2 regions of the Achromobacter sp. 1011811831 genome follow, and region 2 is predicted to be linked to the other one. Evidence: predicted binding sites of a transcription regulator. Region 2 holds the regulator's gene; the other holds the start of a gene.
The links. Region 2 encodes sigma-54, which starts transcription at its own class of promoters, with help from an activator protein. Its sites were predicted from a motif close to TGGCANGNAANCTGCTTT; they were not measured.

Region 1 (7,813 bases), on a different contig from region 2:
CTTGTAGCCGTGGCCGGACTTGCGCTCGGTGCGGGCGAGCGCGTATTCCTCTTTGGTGCGCGGATGCAGGAACACCGGGAAATCGCCGCCCACGGGCATGAAGCCCCGGCGCGCCATGTCCTCGGGCGTGGCGCCGACCACGACCCAGTCCTGGTCGCCGGCCGGCAGGCCCAGCAGGGCGTCGCGCACCGCGCCGCCCACGATATAGACCTGCAGGCCCTGGGTTGCGGGGTCCTGCGTCATGGCAGCGTGGTGCTTTCGGCGCCCAGGGGCACGACCTTGCCCAGCCGCTCTTTCAGGGATTGGGGCTGGCCGCTGAACATGGCCGCGTAATAGACGGAGTTCGACATCACGTTCTTGACGTAGGTGCGCGTCTCGTTGAACGGGATGGTCTCGGCGAAGATCGCGCCCTCGACCGGATGCGTGAAGGTGGAACGCCAATTGTGCGGCCGCCTCGGGCCGGCGTTATAGCCGGCGCTGGCCAGCATCTGCGAGCCGTCCAGGTCGCGCAGCACCATGTTCAGGTAGTTGGTGCCCAGTTCGGTGTTGGTGTCGAAGTCGTTGACGCTGCCGGGCGTGAAATCGGTCATGCCGATCTTGCCCGCGACCCATTTGGCGGTGGCCGGCATCAGCTGCATCAGGCCCGAGGCGCCCACATGCGAGCGCGCGTCCATGATGAAGCGCGATTCCTGGCGGATCAGGCCGTAGACCCAGGCCGGGTCCAGCGCGATGGCGTTGGCCTTGGCCGTGACTCGGCCCTCGAAGGGCGCGATGAAGCGCTGGCTGAAATCGAATTCCTTCTCGGTGCGGTCCGAGGTGTTGACCACGCGGTCGTAGATGTTCTCGGCGCGCGCCAGCTCGGCGGCCGCCATCAGCTGGCGGTCGCTCATGCCGCGCAGCGCGAAGTTCCATTCGGGCACGGCCTCGGCGCGCCAGCCCAGCCGGAACAGCTGCACGGCGCGGCGCAGGCCGGGATTGGCGCGGGCCTCGGCGATCTCGGCATCGGAAATCGGCGCGGGACGCGGCGGCACCGTAATGCGGCGGCCCAGTTCCTCGGCGGCCAGCTGGCCGTAGAAATCGAAGCGGTCGGCGATGCCGGCGTAGGCGGCCTGGGCCTGGTCCTTGCGGCCGGTGGCGGCCAGTCCGCGCGCCTTCCAGTAGACCCACGAGGTATCGGCGCGCTGGGCCGGCGGCATCTCGTCGATGGACTCGATGACCCACTTCCAGTCGATCTTGGGCTGGCGCAACGCGGCCCGCACCTTCCAGCCGGCGTTGTAGTCGGTCATGCGGATATGGCCGGCCTCGCGATACCAATCGTTGGCGCGGCTGTCCAGGTTCAGCGCGGCGGCCAGCGCGTACTGGCCGCGCACCCAGGCAAGATTGGACTTGGCCATGGACTTGGCCCATTCGCGGCGCAGGTAGGAATCGGCCACGCTGACGTCGGAGCGGGCCAGGCGCGCCAGCGCGATGGTCACCAGCTCTTTCTCGTTGCGGCCCACCGGCAGGCGGTCCTGCCGTGTGAGCCACTTCATCGGATCCTTGATGAGCAGGTCGTAGGTCTTCTGGTCGCGCGGCTCGAACATGTACTGCACGAACTTGCGCGCGTCGGTGGTCTTGTTGGCCTCGATGGCGTCGCGCAGCTGCGGCTCAAGCTCGTCCCAGCCCAGGACGCGGTCGGCCACCAGCTGGTCGTACAGGCCCCAACAGGCGGTGCCGGGCTGGAACACGGCCATGGCCTGGGCGGCGGTGGCGCGCTGGCCGCTCATGTGCTTGGCGTCGAGGATCGCGCATTCGATCTGCGCATTGCTGTTCTTGACCGGCGCGAGCTTGCGCACGGTGTCGAAGTCGCCGCTGCGGGCGGCGGCCAGCAGCCAGTCGCCGCGCAGCCGGTCGGCCAGGTAGGCATCGGCATTGCCGCTGATGAAGCGTTGCAGGTCGGCGTTGGGCCGCCCGCCGGCAGGCGGCGACCACAGCTGGTAACGCAGCAGCCAGTATTCCGGATAGATGCCGAGCGCGTCGGACTTGGCCTGGGGCACCAGCGCGCCCAGCACCGACCACTGCTTGCGATTCATGGCCTCGCGCGCGGCCTTGACGGCGGCCAGCGCGGGCGTGTCGTTGGTGGGTGGCAGCCCGGCCAGCACGGCCGGCGGCACGGCGATGGCGGGCTGCGGCGCCTGGGCGGCGGGCTGGGGCTGCGGATTGACCGAGGCGCTGCGCTGCTGCGCGTCGACCGGCGCGCAGGCCGCGGTGAACAGCGCCAGCAGCGGCAGCCAGCGGCGCAGGCCGGCGCCAGCCTGGGCGGCGGACGCCGGCCGCGCGGATTTCTGATACCGTCCGGATTGCAGGGCGTGTGCCATGGGTGTCTTCCTCACGTGCCAGCCTTGTTCTGCGCCTGGTCGCAGGCCTGCATTTTTGCTTTCATTTTCCACCCTCGTTACCGCTACCGCATGACTACGCAAAATACTCCAGAGGATACCGCAGTCCCGCTGCGCGCGCGATTGCGCCAACTGCGCGCCGACCTGCCGGAAAGCCAGCGCAGCCGCGGCGGTCTGCTCATGCGCGCAAGGCTGTTCACCTGGCTGAACGCCGCCCGCGACGAAGCGGTCAAGGCCGGCCGCCGCGCGCCCTCCATCGTGGCCGCGTTCTGGCCCATGGAGGACGAGCCCGACCTGCGCCCGCTGCTCGAGCAATGGGTGGAAGCCGGCATCACCGTGGTGCTGCCGGTGGTGCGCGAACGCAACGCCCCGCTGGCCTTCCTGCCCTGGACGCCGGACGCCCCCATGCGCAGCGGCGCCTACGGCATCCAAGAACCCGCCGCAGGCGACGAACTGCCGCCCGACGTGGTGCTGGCGCCCACGCTCGGTTACACCCAGTTTGGCGACCGCGTGGGTTACGGCGGCGGCTATTACGACCGCACGCTGGCCGCGCTGCGCGACAGCGGCCAGCCCTTCACCGCCATCGGCATCGCCTGGAGCTGCGGCGAGCTGGACGCCGACTACGAGCCAGCCGAACACGATTACCCGCTGGACGCCATCCTGACCGATGAAGGCTGGGTGCCCGAGGCGCCGCTGTCGCAACCCGGCAAGGGCGGCACGACGCTGTTTTCCTATCGGCTCGGCTGAGCCCGCCCCGCCCCGGGGCCCGCGCCGCGCACCATTTCCGTCCCGCGCCCTTGCACCAAAACGGTGCAATCCGTAACATGAACCGCCGACAGGCCCGCCGAACGCGGGCCTGCAGCGCCCTGATCTCTCCGGTGAGCGCTCACTGACAGAACGGCATCGAGCCCCCTGCCAGCCCGGCCGCCGCCCATTCCACCCAGGCCAGCAGTGCCACGCGCCCTGGTCCAGCCTGTTCCCGTTCCCTGGCGGCGCCATCGTCCGCCAGCCCTCGCAACCCGCCGCCGGCCGCCCTGCCGCCGCGCGCGCCCACGGGCGGCGCACCGCCCCCCCTTCCCTGCCGGCATCCGTCGCGACGGGGATAGCCAACAACCGCCCGGCGGAGGATAGTGTTTCCGCAGGGACCGTCCGCGCGCCGGCCAGGCTGGCACGCGGGTTGCTTGTTATCAGGACCGGCTTCGAGCCGGCCCCAGCACTTGCATCGGAGGAGCCATGAAGGACAGACCCGCCCGCCCCCCCGCCTATGACGAAATGCGCGACAGCGCCGGCGGCATACGCTCCCACTACGAAGCGTTCGAACGCTGGCACGGCGAGCAGTCGGCCGAGTCCATGGCCGTGCGCCGGCTGGAAGCGGACCTGAGCTTCCGCCGCGTCGGCATCACCTTCTCGGTGGCCGGCGACGCCGCCGGCACCGAACGGCTGATCCCGTTCGACCTGATCCCCCGCGTCATCCCCGCCGACGAATGGCGCCGGCTCGACGCCGGCCTGAAACAGCGCGTGCGCGCGCTGAACATGTTCATCCACGACATCTACCACGGCCACGACATCGTGCGCGCCGGGGTGGTGCCGGCCGAGCAGGTCTTCCTGAACGCGCAATACCGGCCCGAGATGCAGGACGTGGACGTGGCCGAGGACATCTACTGCCATATCGCCGGCGTCGACATCGTGCGCGCCGGCGCGGGCGAGTTCTACGTGCTGGAAGACAACCTGCGCGTGCCCTCGGGCGTGTCCTACATGCTGGAAAACCGCAAGATGTCGATGCGGCTGATGCCCGACGCCTTCGGCCGCATCAAGGTCGAGCCGGTGGCGCATTACCCCGACCTGCTGCTGGACAATCTGCGCGAGGTCGCGCCGCACGGCGGCGACGCGCCCACCGTGGTGGTGCTGACGCCGGGCATGTACAACTCGGCCTATTTCGAGCACGCCTTCCTGGCGCAGCAGATGGGCGTGGAGCTGGTCGAGGGCCAGGACCTGTTCGTGGAGCAGAACACGGTCTACATGCGCACCACGCAGGGCCCGCGCAAGGTGGACGTGATCTACCGCCGGCTGGACGACGACTTCCTGGACCCGCTGTCGTTCCGCGCCGATTCGGCGCTGGGCGTGCCGGGCCTGCTGTCGGTCTACCGCGCCGGCCGCGTCACGCTGGCCAACGCCATCGGCACCGGCATCGCCGACGACAAGTCCACTTACCTGTACGTGCCGGACATGATCCGCTTCTACCTGGGCCAGGAGCCGATCCTGTCGAACGTGCCCACGTGGCGCTGCGCCCGGCCTGACGAGCTGTCGCACGTGCTGGACCGCATGCACGAGCTGGTGGTCAAGGAGGTGCATGGCGCGGGCGGCTACGGCATGCTGGTCGGGCCGTCGGCCACGCGCGCCGAGGTCGAGGCCTTCAAGGACCGCGTGCGCGCCAACCCCGCCAACTACATCGCCCAGCCGACGCTGGCGCTGTCCACCGTGCCCACCTATGTCGAGTCCGGCGTGGCGCCGCGCCACGTGGACCTGCGCCCCTACGTGCTGTGCGGCAAGGACATCCGCACGGTGCCTGGCGGACTATGCCGCGTGGCGCTGACCGAGGGCTCGCTGGTGGTCAACAGCAGCCAGGGCGGCGGCACCAAGGATACGTGGGTACTGGAGGACTGAACCATGCTGAGCCGAACCGCCGACAACCTGTTCTGGATGTGCCGCTACACCGAGCGCGCCGAGAACACGGCCCGCATGCTGGACGTGAACCTGCAGATGTCGCTGCTGCCGCAGGACGCGCAGGCGCGCGAGGGCTCGTGGCTGGCCGTGCTGCGCATCTCCGAGCTGCAGGGCCTGTACCGCGCCCGGCACGCCGCGATCACGCCGCACGACGTGCTGCACTTCATGGTGCGCGACGCCGAGAATCCCTCGTCCATCTATTCCTGCGTGCGCGCCGCCCGCGAGAACGCGCGCGCCGTGCGCGGCAGCCTGACCACCGAGGTCTGGGAAACCTATAACACCACCTGGCTGGAGCTGCAGAAGCACCTGCACACCGGCCTGCTGGAACGCAATCCGGGCGAGTTCTTCGAATGGATGAAGTTCCGCTCGCACCTGGCGCGCGGCGTCACCATCGGCACCATGCTGGAGGACGAGGCGCTGTATTTCCTGCGCATCGGCATGCACCTGGAACGCGCCGACAACACCGCGCGCATGCTGGACGTGAAGTTCCACGAGCGCGGCGGCAACGGCCACGCGGCCGACGCGCGCAACGACGCCGCCGCGCCGCCGACGGCCGCGCAAAGCGAGTTCTACCGTTGGTCGGCGCTGCTCAGCTCCGTGTCGGGCCTGGAGATCTACCGCAAGGTCTACCGCGACGTGATCACGCCCGACCGCGTGGCCGAACTGCTGATCCTGCGTCCGGACATGCCGCGCTCGCTGCTGGCCGCGATCCACGCCCTGTCCGACGACCTGGCGCGCGTGGCCAACCAGCGCTCGGCGGAAACGCAGCGCCGCGCCGGCATGCTGCGCGCGGAACTGCAATACGGGCGCGTCGAGGACATCCTGGCCAGCGGGCTGCACCAGTACCTGGAGCACTTCCTGGACCGCATCAACGATCTCGGCAACCGCATCAGCCAGGACTTCCTGGTGCCCTTGTCGGCGTAGGAGCGCAGCATGAAACAGATCATCACCCACGTGACCCATTACCGCTACACCGCGCCGGTGACCTACAGCATCCAGACGCTGCGCCTCACGCCGCGCGACGACGAGCACCAGCGCGTGCTGCGCTGGCACATCGAGGCGCCCGGCGCGCTGGAGCGGCAGGTGGACGCCTACGGCAACATCACCCATACCCTGACGCTGAACCGCCCGCACACGGACATCGAGCTGCGCGTGGTCGGACAGGTGGTGGTGGGCGCGCTCGCGCGCGGCGCGCTGGGCGGCGAGGACAGCCGGCTGCCGGTGCATGCCTACTGCGTGCAGACGGCGCTGACCCAGGCCGACGAGACCATCCAGGCCTTCACCCGCCACGCCCTGCCCGACGGCCTGAACACGCCCGACGACGCGCTGGCGCTGGCGCGCGCCATCTGCGACCGCGTGGCCTATGAGCCCGGCATGACCGACGTGACCACCGCGGCCAACCAGGTGCTGGCCATGGGCCACGGCGTCTGCCAGGACCACGCCCACCTGTTCCTGGCCTGCGCGCGCGGCCTGGGCGTGCCCGCGCGCTACGTCAGCGGCTACCTGTACACCACCGCCGAGCACGCCGCCAGCCACGCCTGGGCCGATATCTGGCTGCCGGGCGCGGGCTGGACCAGCGTGGACATCACCAACCGCCAGTTCGCCTCGGAATGCCATTGCCGGCTGGCCGTGGCGCGCGACTACGACTCGGCCTCGCCGGTGCGCGGCGTGCGCAATGGCGGCGGCGAGGAATCCATGGAAGTCACCGTCCAGGTGCAGACGGCGGCGCAGCAATGACCCGCGCCGTCCACGCCGGCCGCGCCGCACTACAATGCGGCGTGGCTTTTTCCCTGTTCCGATCATGACCTACTGCGTCGCCGCCCGCCTGAACGCCGGCCTGGTTTTCCTGTCCGACTCCCGTACCAACGCGGGGGTGGACCAGATCAGCGTCTACCGCAAGATGACCGTCTTCGAACGCCCCGGCGAACGCGTGATGGTCCTGATGACCGCCGGCAACCTGGCCGTCAGCCAGGCCGTGCTGGACGGCCTGGCCCGCCAGCAGCAGGAAGGCGGCGAAACGCTGTGGAACGCGCCCGACATGTTCGAGGCCGCGCGCCGCATCGGCAACGCCGTGCGCGAGGTCTACCGCCGCGAGGCCGACGCGCTGCGCGAGCAGGGCGTGGACTTCAACGTCAGCCTGATTTTCGGGGGCCAGATCGGCGCCGAGCGCTGCCGGCTGTTCCAGATCTACGCCGCCGGCAACTTCATCGAGGCCGGCGAGGAATGCCCGTACTTCCAGATCGGCGAGGCCAAGTACGGCAAGCCCATCCTGGACCGCGTGCTGCAACCCGATACGCCGCTGGACGAGGCCGCCAAGTGCGCGCTGATCTCCATGGATTCCACGCTGCGCTCGAACATCTCGGTCGGCCTGCCGCTGGACCTGCTGGTCTACGACACCGGCGCGCTGCGCGTCACGCACTTCGCCAGCATCGACGAGCACAACGAGTACTTCCGCATGATCCGCGGCACCTGGGGCGAACGCCTGCGCCAGGTCTTCGCCGAGATCCCCGACCCGCTGTGGACCAACCCCGAGTCGCCCGACTCCCTGGTGCCCGCCAGCCGCGTGCACCAGCCCAAGCGGGTCGATCCGATGGACCTGCCGCAGGAAAGCTACCCGGCGCCGCAGGTGCTGGCCGAGGGACCGGGGTCGGATCAGTTGAACTAGGGCAACCTCGCGTAAACCCGGCTTTCCTCCTGCCTAAACCCGGCTTGCA
Region 2 (7,813 bases):
GCGATCGGCACCATCGCGGCCGCGCCGGCCAGCGACTGGATGCCGGTGCCCATCCACAGGTCCGCGGACGGCTTCAAGCGCTTGTACAGCAGCGTGCCCGCCACCAGCGCAAGCAGGCCTCCGACCACGAGCAAAGTGCCGTGCGCGTCTTCCTGCATGCCGCTCAATCGCGAGCGCAACACCACCGCCACGCCGGCCACGCCCAGCAACAGGCCCAGCAGCTTGCGCCAGTTCAGCCGCTCGCCCAGCACCGGCCCGGCCAGCACGCCGATCAAGAGCGGATTGGTGCTGATGAGCACCGCGGTGAAAGCCGATGACACCAGCGTCATGCCCGACCAGCTCAAGCTCAGGTACAGCGTGTTGTTCAGCAGGCCCAGCAAGACCAGCGCGGCGAAGTCGCGCCGGCTCGGCCAGCGCCAGCGGCCCGTGGCCGCGGCCACGCCCAGCATCAGCGCGCCCGCGATCACGAAGCGCACGGCAAGCAGGGTCATCGGCGGACAATCGCGCACGGCGATCTTGGCGGCGGCAAAGGCTGAACTCCACAACAGGCAGAACGCGGCGACGGGCAACAACGCGAACGCGGCTGGAGAATCGGCGCGGGCGGGAGATGCGACAGCTAGCAAGGGGGTTTTCATGCGAGTCTCGGAGAGAGGGCGCCGCCGCTGTGGCGACATGCTGGCGGCCATTCTGCGCGCCACCCTATCCATTGACAAACGCTTTATTCAGATCGAAAGTATTTGAAAATCGAATGCATGAATCCGCCTTCCGTCCGGAAGGCGCGACCTCTTTCCAGACCCCGCCATGCTTGATCTCGACCTGCTGCACAGCTTCGTTTCCGTCGTCGACGCCGGCGGTTTCACGCGCGCCGGCGAACGCGTCCACCGTAGCCAATCCACCGTCAGCCAGCAGATCCGCAAGCTGGAAGAGGCGCTGGAATGCGCGCTGTTCATCCGCGACGGCCGCCAGGTCCAGCTGACCGAGGACGGCGAGCGGCTGCTGGGCTATGCCCGCCGCATGCTGGCGCTGTCCACCGAGGTGCGCGAGGCCGTCAGCGGCCGCCAGCGCGTGGACGTGGTGCGCCTGGGCATCCCGGACGACTTCGCGCCGGAAGCCCTGACGGCCATCCTGGCGGCCTACGCGCGCGAACGGCCGGCGCTGCGCCTGTCGGTGCGTTGCGACCTGAGCGCCGGGCTGACGCGCAGCCTGGAACGCGGTGACCTGGACGTGGCGCTGCTCAAGCGCGAACCCGGGGCCGGCCTGGGTGCGGGCGCGGCGCTGGCGGCCTGGCCGGAACACCTGCACTGGATCGCCGCCGATGCCTGGCCGCTGCCCGACGCCGAACCGGTGCCGCTGGTGGCGTTTCCCCAGGGCTGCATCTACCGCAACCGCGCCATCCACGCGCTGGAAGCGGCCGGCCGGCGCTGGCGCATCGCCTATGAAAGCCCGAACCTGCTGGGCCTGCAGGCGGCGCTGGCCGGCGGCCTGGGCGTGGCGCTGCTGGAGCGCCGCTGCCTGACCGCCGGCCTGCGCATCGTGGACGGACACCTGCCCGTGGCGCCGCCTACCGAGCTGGCGCTCTGCCTGGGCGCGGCGGCGCGCGAACCGGCGCGCCAGGTGGCGCTGACGGTGCAGGCTTTCTGCGCCGAGGCATGGCGCCAGCCGTCGCCCTGGACGGTGGAGGGTCAGCGAAAATTCAAGGAATCGGGAGGATCCGCGCGCGTCGGCAAGCCGCAAGAGGAAAAGACGGGCGCTGACAGGAAGAACGCGGGGACTCGCGCGGCGGGCGCGCCCAAAAAACAAAAGCCACGGTCGACAACCGTGGCTATGTGATCAAGCCAGATCAATCAGGCTGGAGGGATCAGGCGACGGCCACCCGGATGACCGGATAGGTATTGGCCGCCGGCGCGCTGGCCTGTTCAGTCAGGGCGGCGGGAGGATTGACCGGAACGGCGATCGAGCGCACGTCGCAGACGCTGGAGCAACGGCCGCCGGGCAGGTATTCCGTGGCGGTGGCTGCGCAACAGCCGCAACAGGTCGCCACGCCCAGCTCGAACTGCAGGTCGGCCAGCGTGGTTGCGCCCGCGTCCACGCTGGCGCGGACTTGGCGTTCGGTGATCGCGTTGCATACACAAATGTACATGAGAATAATTATCGAAAATTATTCTCAATCTGGCAAGCGGCTGTCCTAAAAAAATTTGCAACCGATTTGTCACGCAAGTATTTGAAATCAGGGACGAATTCCTAACGATTCGTCCCTGATTTCACCGGACCGAGGCTTGCGCCTTGCGCAGCGCCGCCGGCGCGATGCGCAAGGCCTCGCGGTACTTGGCCACCGTGCGCCGGGCGATCACGATGCCCTGGTCGGCCAGCTTTTCCATGATCTGGCTGTCGGACAGCGGCTTGGCACGGTTCTCGTCCGCCACCATCTGGCGGATATGGGTCTGCACCGCCGTGGCCGAGGTGGCGTCGCCGCCATCGGTCGACACCCCCGTCCCGAAGAAGCGCTTGAGCTCCAGCGTGCCGAACGGGGTGAGCATGTACTTCTGCGTCGTGGCCCGCGAAATCGTGGATTCGTGCAGGCCCAGTTCGCCCGCGATGTCCTTCAGGATCAGCGGACGCATGGCCGCCGGCCCCTGGCTGAAGAAGGCCGTCTGGCGCTCGACGATGGCCTGGGACACACGCAGGATGGTGTCGAAGCGCTGCTCGACGTTGCGGATCATCCACTTGGCCTGCTGCAGCTGGGCCTGCAGGCCGGCGTGGGCCGATTCCTTCTGGTTGCCCAGCATCTGCGCGTACAGGCCGTTGATCTGCAGGCGCGGCACGGCGGCGCTGTTGAGCGTGACCTGCCAGCCGCGCCGGGTCTTGCGCACGATCACGTCCGGCACGGCGTAGTCGGCGGCCGGCACGGTCCAGGCGCGTCCCGGACGCGGCTCCAGGCGCAGGATCAGGGCGTGCGCGGCGCGGAATCGGGTTTCGTCGCAACCCGCCGCCACGCACAGACGGGCGACATTGCCGGTGGCCAGCAGCGGCAGGTGACGGGCGCAGATCTCGCGGGCGCAGGCCAGCGCCGCCGGGTCGGCCGCCTCGGGCAGGCGGCCGATATCGGGGTGGCGCAATTGCAACAGCAGGCATTCCGCCATGTCCCGCGCGCCGATGCCGGGCGGATCGAAGGACTGCAGCAGCGACAGCGCCGCCTTCAGCTCGTCGATGTCCGGCTCCAGCTCGGCGGGCAGCCAGCCCAGGATTTCCTCCAGCGGCGAACCCAGATAGCCGTTCTCGTCCAGCTCGTCAATCAACAGGGCGGCCAAGGCAGCGTCGCGCGGCGCCGCCCGGGTCAGCATCAGTTGGCCCAGCAGATGCTCGCGCAGCGTGTCCGGCATGGCGGCCTCGGGCGGGCCGCCGTCCTCATCTGGATAGACCCCGCCGGAGCCGGGCATTTCCTCGATGGGCGTGTCGCGCTCGGCGGCCGGCTCGTCGTCCTGCACCGAGGATTCGCGTTCGGACTCCGCCTGCGCCTCGGGCGCCGCGGGCTCGTCGTCGCGCTCGAGCAGCGGGTTGTCCGCCAGCACCTGCGAGATCTCGGCTTCCAGTTCGAGCGTGGACAACTGCAACAATCGGATCGATTGCTGCAGTTGTGGGGTCAGCGTCAGATGCTGACCAGGACGCAGTTCTAAAATCGGACGGGTCATAGGTACAATATTTTGCATGATGAATCAGACTTCGCCCGAGCGCGTTCGCCAGGATAGCCGCCTGATCGGCCAAACCCTGCTCAAACTTGCGCTTCCCAGACTCCTCCTGCGCGCGATCGTGATCGCCGTCGCCCTCATCATCTGGTATTTCGTCGCCAACTGGATACTGGACGCGGGCAAGCGCGTGAGCTTCGAATTCCTGCACTCGCTGGGCCAGCCCACGATGGACATGGTGCAGAAGTTCAGCCCCTACCTGTGGTGGGTCGGGGTCGGCATCTGGAGCCTCATCGTCTTCTTCGCGCTGCGCGCCTGGCTGACCGCCAGCCTGGCCTCCGGCCGCGCCACGCCGGTGCAGACCGAGGTGCTGGCCGAACTGGCGCCGCAGTTGTCCGACGAATCGCTGGGCGTGCTGCGCTGGACCTGGGGCGACCGCGAAGAGCCCTTCACCGTCGGCGACCTGCGCCGTTCGCTGTCTGAAATCCGCCACAGCCGCATCGCCAAGATCGACATGGTGGCGCGCCAGGCCGAGATCCTGGAAGGCGGCGGCAAGCCGCGCGCCGGCTCCCGCGACGACGACGCCCCGCGCCGCGAAGCGCGCGCCGACCGCTACGTCGAGCCGCGCATCGGCCCCGCCCGATAAGCGACACCCCTTCCGCGCAACCCGCCAGAAGCCGCCGTCCAGGCGGCTTTTGCATTTCAGTCCCCTGCCAGCAAGCCGCTCCTATACTGGCCGGCCAGGCTCGCGCAACCGCGGGCTGCGCGTCATACCGACACCAAGCGCCGGCGGCCCTGCCGCGGCGACCGCGCGGCCGGCCTCCTGGAGTCCGCTTTCCATGTTCCGCACTTCCGTCCGGTTCGCCGCCAGCATGGCGCTGGCCTGCTCGGCCGCCCTCTCGTTCAGCGCGCCGGCCCTGGCCGCCTGGCCCGACAAGCCCATCACCTTCGTCGCCCCGTTCACCGCTGGCGGCGCCAATGACCTGGTCGCCCGCATCATCGCCAAGGCGGTCGGCGCCGCGCTGAACCAGCCCGTCATCGTCGAGAACCGTCCCGGCGCCGGCGGCGTGATCGGCGCGGCGCACGTGGCGCGCAGCCCGGCCGATGGCTACACCTACCTGGTCGGCAGCAACGGCACCGTCACCAACAGCCTGATCCGTTCCGACCAGCCGTACAAGGACGAGGCGCTGACGCCCGTCGCGCTGCTGTCGATCACGCCGTCGGTGATCGTGACCCATCCGTCCAACCCCGCCAAGGACCTGAAGGACTTCGTGGCACGCGCCAAGCAGGCCAAGAGCGACCGCATCACCTTTTCCACGGCCGGCAACGGCAGCACGCCGCATTTCGTGGCCGAGATGCTCAAGGAAGCCACCGGCCTGCCGGTAGAGCCCATCGCCTACAAGAGCGGCTCGGAAGGCGTGAGCGCGGTGATCGGCAACCAGGTCGACGCCACCTCCGAGGCCAGCATCGTGACGCTGCCGCTGGTCCAGAGCGGCAAGCTCAAGGCGCTGGCCACCACCTGGGACAAGCGCATGGCCAGCGCGCCGGACATTCCGACCACGGCCGAGGCCGGCTTCGGCACGGTGCGCATCGGCCACTGGGCCGGCCTGTACGCGCCGACCGGCACGCCGGCAGACGTGCTCGACAAGATGAACGCGGCGGTCGAGCAGTCGCTGCAGACGCGTGAAGTGCAGGATGCGCTGCGCCAGAGCAGCATCGAGCCGGGCGGTGGTTCGCGCGCCAGCTTCGCCGAGTTCGCCGCCAACGAGCGCAAGCGCCTGGGCGAAGTGGTCAAGAACGGCCATATGCAGACGCAGTAGGCGCCTGGGCCGGCGCGCGCTCATGCTGTTGCGCGTCCGGCCGCGCGAGCCCCGCGCCACCGCGAAACGCGTGGCTCGCGCCGCGCCTGCCGGCCTGTCGAAAGAACCAGGGAATACCCTGAGGCGTCACCGTAAGACAGATACGTCCCTGGCTTTTTCATTTGCGCTTGCACAAAAAGTATGTTTGACTAGCACACCTATGGCCGCTAACCGCAACCCCCTCGCGATTGCCACCGGACGCTACGACGCTCCGGTCGCCGGCCTGCGCGCTTCCTTCTTCAGCGTTGCCTCCTTCGCCGCGCTATCGCTATACCTACCGATCGGTTGCCGGGCCTAGTGCCTCGTGGTAGCTCGGCAGCCACACGCTCGCCACACGCGTATTCCCCTTTCTTTTCCTGTTTTCAAGACTGAATCCTGCCGGCCTGGCCAGTAGTTTCCGGGCATATCCACGGCAAATCCAGGCGCCAGACCGTCATCCGGGCGTGCGCCGCTTGCGGGACCCAGTCCCCGGGATTCAAAAGAAACCGATCGAGGTGTAGAGATGATGCTTGCCAACCCCGCCACCAAGTACGTACCGTTCAAGCCCTTCGCCGGCGACTATGCCGAGCGCACCTGGCCCAGCCGCCGCATCACGCAGCCGCCCATCTGGATGAGCACCGACCTGCGCGACGGCAACCAGGCCCTGATCGAACCGATGAGCGTCGAGCGCAAGCTCCGCTTCTTCGAACAGCTGGTGAAGATCGGCTTCAAGGAAATCGAAGTCGGTTTCCCGTCCGCCTCGCAGACCGACTTCGATTTCGTGCGCAAGCTCATCGACGAGAAGCGCATTCCCGAAGACGTGACCATCATCGTGCTGACGCAGTCGCGCGAAGACCTGATCAGCCGCACGGTCGAAGCCGCCGCCGGCGCCAAGCAGGCCATCGTCCACTTGTACAACGCCTGCGCCCCGGCGTTCCGCAAGGTCGTGTTCAACATGAGCCGCGACGAAATCAAGAACATCGCCACCACCGGCACGCGCCTGGTCAAGCAATACGTCGCCCAGCATCCGGAAACGCAGTGGCGCTACCAGTATTCGCCTGAGGTCTTCAGCACCACCGAACCCGACTTCGCGCTGGACGTGTCCAACGCCGTCGCCGACATCTGGCAGCCCACGCCGGCCAGCAAGATGGTGCTGAACCTGCCCGCCACCATCGAGGCCACCACGCCCAACCTGTACGCCGACCAGATCGAGTGGATGCACAAGAACCTGGCCCGCCGCGACAGCATCGTGCTCAGCGTGCACCCGCACAATGACCGCGGCACCGCCGTGGCCGCCGCCGAATTCGCCGTCATGGCCGGCGCCGACCGCATCGAAGGCTGCCTGTTCGGCAGCGGCGAGCGCACCGGCAACGTCGACCTGGTGACGCTGGCCTTGAACCTCTACACGCAAGGCGTGCACCCCGGCCTGGACTTCTCGGACATCGACGAAGTGCGTCGCTGCGCCGAGTACTGCAACCAGCTTCCCGTGCACCCGCGCCATCCCTATGCCGGCGACCTCGTGTTCACCGCCTTCTCCGGCTCGCACCAGGACGCCATCAAGAAGGGCTTCGCGCAGCAGAAGCCGGACGCCGTCTGGGAAGTGCCTTACCTGCCGATCGACCCGGCCGACCTCGGCCGCAGCTACGACGCGGTGATCCGTGTGAACAGCCAGTCGGGCAAGGGCGGCGTGTCCTACCTGCTCGAACAGGAACACGGCCTGGTATTGCCGCGCCGCCTGCAGATCGAATTCAGCCGCGCCATCCAGCGCGTCACCGACGAGACCGGCCGCGAAGTCACGGCCGACGATGTGCACACCATCTTCAACCGCGAATACCTCGAACAGAAGTCGCCGTGGAAGCTGGTGCGCCATCGCATCGACGGCAATCCGTCGGCCGGCGAAGGCCAGCACTTCAGCATCGAGGCCGAACTCGAATACAACGGCGAACGCCGTATCGTGACGGGCAAGGGCGACGGCGCCATCTCGGCCTTCGTGGCCGCGCTGGGCGTGCCGGTGCGCATCATGGACTACCACGAGCACGCCATCGGCACCGGCACCGACACCCGCGCCGCTTCCTACGTCGAACTGCGCGTGGGCGATTCCGGCACGGGCTTCGGCGTGGGCATCGACCGCGACATCGTCACGGCCTCGTTCCAGGCCGTGCTGAGCGCCGTCAACCGCCACATCAACGCCGGCGCCGACGCCACCGAACAAGAAACCGCCGAGGCCGCGTGATCCGCGCCCAGGCATGAAACGTCCGCGGCGGCGCGCCACATGCGCCGCCGACCGCCCGC

Region 1: a site for sigma-54 is predicted at 3,542-3,559, ahead of AC6LJ9_RS03785 (circularly permuted type 2 ATP-grasp protein). Genes of this name have one in related genera too.

Annotation. Positions count from the first base shown of each region.
Region 1 covers NZ_JCBANG010000005.1:111,657-119,469, reverse strand. The annotation lists gene AC6LJ9_RS03800 (tRNA nucleotidyltransferase/poly(A) polymerase-related protein) at 1-243, opposite strand, end outside; gene AC6LJ9_RS03795 (lytic transglycosylase domain-containing protein) at 240-2,357, opposite strand; gene AC6LJ9_RS03790 (5-formyltetrahydrofolate cyclo-ligase) at 2,448-3,122, shown strand; gene AC6LJ9_RS03785 (circularly permuted type 2 ATP-grasp protein) at 3,609-5,039, shown strand; gene AC6LJ9_RS03780 (alpha-E domain-containing protein) at 5,043-6,023, shown strand; gene AC6LJ9_RS03775 (transglutaminase family protein) at 6,033-6,836, shown strand; gene AC6LJ9_RS03770 (proteasome-type protease) at 6,901-7,764, shown strand.
Region 2 covers NZ_JCBANG010000051.1:3,689-11,501, forward strand. The annotation lists gene AC6LJ9_RS18750 (DMT family transporter) at 1-635, opposite strand, end outside; partial or broken gene AC6LJ9_RS18755 (LysR substrate-binding domain-containing protein) at 802-1,647, shown strand; gene AC6LJ9_RS18760 ((2Fe-2S)-binding protein) at 1,859-2,140, opposite strand; gene rpoN (RNA polymerase factor sigma-54) at 2,262-3,689, opposite strand; gene AC6LJ9_RS18770 (hypothetical protein) at 3,706-4,329, shown strand; gene AC6LJ9_RS18775 (Bug family tripartite tricarboxylate transporter substrate binding protein) at 4,523-5,503, shown strand; gene leuA (2-isopropylmalate synthase) at 6,045-7,754, shown strand.